Regions from separate parts of the Microbacterium sp. BLY genome, predicted to be linked through region 2. Evidence: predicted binding sites of a transcription regulator. Region 2 holds the regulator's gene; the other holds the start of a gene.
What was found. Region 2 encodes LexA, which represses DNA repair genes until DNA is damaged. Its sites were predicted from a motif close to TCGAACANNTGTTCGA; they were not measured.

Region 1 (3,497 bases), 110 kb from region 2:
GTGCGCACCTGCACGGTCTTCCCTCGCTTGATCCGCCCCTCCGTCGGCTCGACGGTGCCCGAGATGAGGCCGAGGAGAGTCGACTTCCCCGCGCCGTTCACGCCGAGGATGCCGGTGCGCTCCCCCGGCGCGATGCGCCACTCGACGTCCTTCAGCACCGTCTTGCCCGGCTGGGCCCCTGAGCCCGTCGAAGCCTGGGTCCCTGAGCCTGTCGAAGCCTGGGTCCCTGAGCCTGTCGAAGGGTACGTCACCCCGACATCGAGGAGGTCGACGACGTCCTTGCCCAGCCGCGAGACAGCGAGCGACTGCAGGGAGACCTTGTCGCGGATCTCGGGCACGTCGGCGATGAGTTCGTTGGCCGCGTCGATGCGGAACTTCGGCTTGCTCGTGCGGGCGGGAGCACCGCGACGCAGCCAGGCGAGCTCCTTGCGGGCGAGGTTCTGTCGCTTCGCCTCGGTCGCCGCCGCCATCCGGTCGCGCTCCACCCGCTGCAGGATGTAAGCCGCGTAGCCGCCCTCGAAGGGCTCGACGATGCGGTCGTGCACCTCCCACGTCTCGGTGCAGATCTCGTCGAGGAACCACCGGTCGTGGGTCACGACGAGGAGGGCGCCGGCGTTCGCGGGCCAGCGCTTCTTGAGGTGCCCGGCGAGCCAGGTGATCGCCTCGACGTCGAGGTGGTTGGTCGGCTCGTCGAGCGCGATGACGTCCCAGTCGCCGGTCAGCAGCTTCGCGAGCGACACCCGACGCCGCTGACCGCCGGAAAGGGAGCCGACCTCCGCGTCCCACGGCAGATCGGTTAGCAGCCCCTCGATGACGTCGCGGACGCGGGCATCGCCGGCCCACTCGTGCTCGGGGAGATCGCCGACGACCGCGGCACCGACGGTGATGTCGTCGGGGAGCGTGTCGGCCTGGTCGAGCACCCCGATGCGGGTGCCGCCCCGGACCGTCACACGTCCGGAATCGGGCTCCTTCCGGCCGGCGAGCATGGCGAGCAGGCTCGACTTGCCGTCGCCGTTGCGGCCGACGATGCCGATGCGGTCACCCTCCTCGATGCCGAGGGTCACGGCGTCGAAGACGACGCGGGTCGGGTATTCGAGGTGCAGGGCTTCGGCCCCGAGAAGATGTGCCATGTCCTCTCCAGGGTAGTCGCGCCACGTCGCGCGGTCTCCCGGTCAGACGAGCGATGGGGCGAAGATCTCCGGAAGCGCCGCGGTGAAGACCTCGAAGTGGCTGTGCCACACGGTGTGCGCGGCGCCGGGGATGCTGCGCACCGTCACCCCGCCGTGCTCGAACCGTCGCGCGTCCTCGTCGGTGACCCAGGCGCTGGGCTCCGCGCGGACGACGATGGAGCCGGGTGCCGCGGACCACTGCCCGTCCGCCCCGCAGGAGACGGATGCGGCCGTCGCGGGGTCGAACCGCGCGGCGGCGCGCGCCTCGACCGCGGCGTCGTCCACCGAATAGAAGGGACGGAGCCGGCGCAGTTCGGCGGGCGACATCCGCGTGCGGCGGTCGTGTTCGTACCGCGCGACGAGAGCGGCGCGTTCCTGGCCGCCCTGGAGGGCCAGGGGCGCGTCGACGTAGACCGCGAGAGCCGGGTCGAGTCGAGGTGCGGCGGCGGCCAGGACCGTGGCACCGAAGGAGTGGCCGACGGCCACGGCGAGCGGGGCGCGGCCGTCCGCCGCGTGCACGTCCGCGCGGCTCCGGTGCTGCGCGAGGGTCTCGACGACGGCATCCGCCGCCGACTCGATCGTGAGGTCCGGATCACGCGGTGAGAGACCGTGGCCGGGCAGGTCGAGGGCGAGCACGCGGAAGCCCCGCTCCACGAGCAGCGGGACCACGCGGTGCCAACTCTCGGCAGACCCCATCATCCCGTGCAGCAGCACGGCGACACGGTCGCCCTCCCCGGCTTCGATGACGTTCAGGAGCACCGGGCCAGTCAATCACGTTCGTTACCTTTTCGTGATCAGACTTTCGGCCAGACTCCTTCGAATCTTCGTTCGAATGTCGGTGGTGGGTGATGGACTGAGGTCATGCCCGCACTGCTCGATGCCACAGACTCCCAGATCGCGATCCTCGCCGATCTGGTGGCCGGACTGGAGGCGGCGGAGAAGACCCTGAGCAGCATGCAGGCCGCGCGGGACGGGCTGCTCGCGATGGCGGGGCGCCTCGCGGTCGACATCGCGCGGCAGGCCCGGCACCCGGACGGCGGCGACATGGCGATCCGCACGGTCGCGGCCGAGATCGGCGCCGCGCAACGCGTGAGCGACCGCACCATCGAGCGCAAGATGTCCGATGCCTCCTGGCTGGTCGAGCGGTTTCCCGCGGTGTGGCAGGCGCAGGGCGCCGGGCGGATCAGCGGGGCACACGCGCGCGTGATCGTCGAGGCGGGGGCGCACCTCACAGACCCCGACGATCGTGCCCGCTTCGCGGACGAAGCGATCGAAGTGGCCGCGGTCGAGTCGCCGAACCGGGTGCGTCGCCAGGTGCGGCGACTGGCCGACCGGTTCCAGGAGCGCACGCTCGTCGAACGTCACCGCGATGCCAGGGAGCTGCGGCGGATCTGGGTGACCGATCTCGACGACGGGATGGCCGAGCTCGGAGCCCGCGGACCGGCTGCCCTCGTGCACGGCATGTACGACCGGCTCTCGCAGATGGCGCATGCCGTTCGTGAGGAGAACGCGCGGGCACGGCGGCACGCGGCGCGCCAGGCCCTCGCCGAGGGTGGCGCCGCCCTCTCGACCGCCGCGGACGCTGACGCCGGCGCGTCTGGCTCTTGTTCCGCCTCCGCCGCCGGTTCCGGTTCCGGTTCCGGCTCCGGTTCTGCCTCCGATTCCGGTTCCGCCTCCGCCTCCGCTTCCGCTTCCGGTTCCGCCTCCGATGAGAGGACGATCGATCAGCTTCGCGCGGATCTGCTCGCTGACCTCGTCCTCACGGGAGCTCCGGCGGGGCACGATTCGGAAGCGGGGCTTCTCTCGGAGCTTCGGGCTCGGATCGAGGTCACGGTGCCGGTGCTCAGCCTCATGCACGACGACCGGATCGGCGGGTCGGCCGAGACTCCGGTGCTTCCCGCGGAACTCGACGGAGTGGTCCCCATCGACCCGGCCACGGCCCGCCGACTCGCCGGAGCGGCGAGCGGCTGGGACCGCGTGCTCACCCACCCGATCAGCGGTGCACTGCTGGCCGTCGACCGCTACCGGCCGAGCGAAGACCTCCGCCGGCACCTGCGGGCCCGCGATCAGCGATGCCGGTTCCCCGGCTGCGGCCTGATGCCGCGGAAATGCGACCTCGATCATAATCACGACGCCGCCCTCGGCGGCGAGACCGCGCACGACAACCTCGCGACCTTCTGCCGACGGCATCACATGCTCAAACACCACTCGCCGTGGCACGTCGAACAGCGCCCGGGCGGGGTGCTCGAATGGACGAGCCCGACCGGACGGACGTACATCGACCGGCCGCCGGTGCCGCACACGGTCACGTTCACCGATTCGACCGGG
Region 2 (3,497 bases):
CGTGGACCTCGTGCGTGGCGTCGTCCCGGACGCCGTGCCCGGGCTGGAGGGCAAGACCCTCGTCGGCGGTGTGGTCGACGGGCACAACATCTGGCGGGGCGACCTCGCTGCGGCGTTCGCCTCCCTGGAGGCGCTCCGCGCTCTGGGCGCGCCGGTGTCGGCCGCGACGTCCACCTCGCTGCTGCACGTGCCGCACGACGTCGAGGACGAGACCGCCCTGGACCCGCGCCTCGTGTCGTGGCTCGCGTTCGCGGATCAGAAGGTGCAGCAGGTCGTCGTCCTCGCCCGCGGTCTGGCCGAGGGGCGCGCGGCGATCGCCGCCGAGCTCGATGCCGCGACCGCCGCGCTGCAGGACCGCCTGTCGGCACCCGGCGTCCGCGACGGCGCCGTCCGGTCCCGCTCCCTCACCGACGCCGACTTCGCCCGCGCACCGTACCCGGAGCGGGAGGAGGCGCAGCAGGCGCTCGGCCTTCCCGCGCTGCCGCTGACGACGATCGGCTCGTTCCCGCAGACCGGTGACATCCGGCGGGCCAGGGCCCAGTTCCTGCGCGGCGAGGTGCCCCAGGACGACTACGAGGAGTTCCTGCGCCGCGAGGTCGCCGCGGTCGTGTCGCTGCAGGAGGACCTTGGGCTCGACGTGCTCGTGCACGGCGAGCCGGAGCGGAACGACATGGTGCAGTACTTCGCGGAGCATCTCGACGGGTTCGCGGTCACCGAGCACGGCTGGGTGCAGTCGTACGGCTCCCGGGCCACCCGTCCCTCCATCCTGTGGGGAGACGTCTCCCGGCCGGCGCCCATCACGGTGGCCTGGTCGGCGTACGCCCAGTCGCTCACCGCGAAGCACATGAAGGGCATGCTCACGGGCCCGGTCACGATCCTCGCGTGGTCGTTCGTCCGCGACGACCAGCCTCTCGGCGAGACCGCCAACCAGGTGGCGCTCGCGCTGCGTGAGGAGATCGCCGACCTCGAGGCGGCGGGCATCCAGGTCATCCAGGTCGACGAGCCGGCGCTGCGCGAGCTGCTGCCGCTCAAGCAGGCCGATCAGCCCGCGTACCTCGACTGGTCGGTCGCCTCGTTCCGCCTGGCCACGGGCGGCGCGGCCGCGGCGACGCAGGTGCACACGCACCTCTGTTACTCGGAGTTCGGCGTCGTCATCGACGCGATCCGGGCGCTGGATGCGGACGTCACCTCGATCGAGGCCGCGCGCAGCCGCATGGAGGTCGTCGCGGACATCGCCGAGGTCGGCTTCGATCACGGCATCGGCCCGGGCGTGTACGACATCCACTCGCCGCGCGTGCCGACGGTCGAGGAGGTCGAGTCGCTGCTGCGCCGCGCGGTCGACGAGATCCCGCTCCGTCAGCTCTGGGTGAACCCCGACTGCGGTCTGAAGACCCGCGGTTACGCGGAGACCACGGCCTCGCTCCGGAACATCGTCGAGGCGACCCACCGGGTCCGCGCGGACGTCGCCGTCACGGCCTGACGTCCCCTGTACGACGAAGGCCCTCCCGGTGATCCGGGAGGGCCTTCGTCGTACGTGTCAGACCGCTCGGAGGACGGCGACGACCTTGCCGAGCACCACGGCCTCGTCGCCCAGGATCGGTTCGAACGCGGAGTTCCGGGGGAGCAGCCAGGTGTGTCCGTCGCGGCGGCGGAGCACCTTCACCGTGGCCTCGCCGTCGAGCATGGCGGCGACGATCTCGCCGTTCTCCGCGGTGTTCTGCGACCGGACCACGACCCAGTCCCCGTCGCAGATGGCGGCGTCGATCATCGATTCGCCGGAGACCTTGAGCATGAAGAGATCGCCCTTGCCCACGAGCTGCCGGGGAAGGGGGAAGATCTCCTCGACCTGCTGATCGGCGGTGATCGGCACACCGGCGGCGATGCGGCCGACGAGGGGGACCAGGGCGGCGTCGCCGACGGGGGTCGCGACGTCGGCGGGATTCTCGGCTCCGGTGCCGGGGAGGTCGATGAGGACCTCCATCGCCCGGGTCTTGCCGGGATCGCGGCGGAGGTAGCCGCTGAGCTCGAGCTGCCCGAGCTGGTGCGTGACGCTGGACAGCGACTTCAGCCCGACGGCGTCGCCGATCTCGCGCATGCTCGGCGGGTAGCCGTTCTGCGCGATCGAGGTCTGGATGACCTCCAGGATCGCCATCTGCTTCGGGCTGAGGCTCTTGCGACGGCGGGTGCGCGGCGCCTCGGATTCGAGGGCTGAGGTGTCGCTCATGGTGCTCCTTCAGTGCGTGATCCGACGTGCCGCTTCGAATGTCGGTGGCCCGTGGTGGGGTGTCCTTATCGAAACCGTATCCGAGAAGAGCGCCGATCTGGAAGATCTGTTCGAGCGTGTCGGTCGATTCCCCGATCCGGCTTTCGAAGACAGCTTGACAGATGTTCGAAATCGAAGATATCTTCGGAACGTAGCTTCGCATCCACGCCTCCCGGCCGAGACGCGGATGCGAAAGCTACGCCAACCTCCCCGGGCCGACGGCACCGGGACAGCTAAGGAGCAGACATGAGCAGCATCAGCCTCAGCACCGCGACCGCCCTTCCGGCATCGGCCCGTCCGGCCACCCGGCTGCGGATCACGGCGCGAGGCCGCCGCACCCTGCTCGCTCTCGCCTCGATCCCGCTCGCCGCCGGTATCGCGTTCGCGGCCATCAGCGGTGGCAGCGCCATCGCGTCGGGCGCCGATGCGCCGGCCGCTGCCGTCGAGACGGTGACGGTCATGCCCGGCGACACCCTGTGGTCCATCGCGAGTGCGATCGCCCCCGAGGCCGATCCGCGCGATGTCATCGGTGAGATCAGCCGGATGAACCTGCTCCGTGGCGGCGAGCTGCAGGTCGGCCAGGAGCTCGCGCTCCCGGCTCGCTACACCGACTGACGTCGGGAGGCCCTCGGTGCCCGCGGTTCTTCCGTCGTCACGATGACCTCGATGCCGCGTGCGGCTCTTAACATGGGAAGGGTGACCTTCTCCCTCAATGATCTCCCGCTCCGCGACGATCTGCGCGGACTCACGCCGTACGGGGCCCCGCAGGCGCCCCTTCCGGTCGCGCTGAACGTCAACGAGAACACGCATCCGGTTCCGGACGCGGTCGCCAGCGACATCCTGGACGACATCGCGGTGGCGATCCGGGACGTGAACCGCTACCCGGACCGCGAGTTCACGACGCTGCGGGAGGCTTTCGCCGGCTATCTCGGCCACGGTCTGACGGCGGAGCAGATCTGGGCCGGCAACGGCTCCAACGAGGTGCTGCAGCACATCTTCCAGGCCTTCGGCGGCCCGGGCCGCACGGCGTTCGGGTTCAGCCCGACCTATTCGATGTACCCGCTCATCGCCAAGGGCACGGGAGCGTCCTGGATCGCCGGGACGCGGCAGCCCGACTACACCGTCACGCCCGAGGACGCGGCCCAGCAGGTGCGCGACGCCGACCCCGACATCGTGATCCTCTGCTCGCCCAACAACCCGACAGGGACCCCGCTCGGGCTGGACGTGGTGGAAG

Region 1: a site for LexA is predicted at 1,986-2,001, ahead of KAF39_RS15070 (HNH endonuclease signature motif containing protein). Genes of this name have one in related genera too.

The regions. Positions count from the first base shown of each region.
Region 1 is NZ_JAGKSR010000002.1:120,505-124,001, reverse strand. It holds gene KAF39_RS15080 (ABC-F family ATP-binding cassette domain-containing protein) at 1-1,130, opposite strand, end outside; gene KAF39_RS15075 (alpha/beta fold hydrolase) at 1,173-1,928, opposite strand; gene KAF39_RS15070 (HNH endonuclease signature motif containing protein) at 2,031-3,497, shown strand, end outside.
Region 2 is NZ_JAGKSR010000002.1:231,958-235,454, forward strand. It holds gene metE (5-methyltetrahydropteroyltriglutamate--homocysteine S-methyltransferase) at 1-1,480, shown strand, start outside; gene lexA (transcriptional repressor LexA) at 1,538-2,224, opposite strand; gene KAF39_RS15650 (LysM peptidoglycan-binding domain-containing protein) at 2,510-2,878, shown strand; gene KAF39_RS15655 (histidinol-phosphate transaminase) at 2,951-3,497, shown strand, end outside.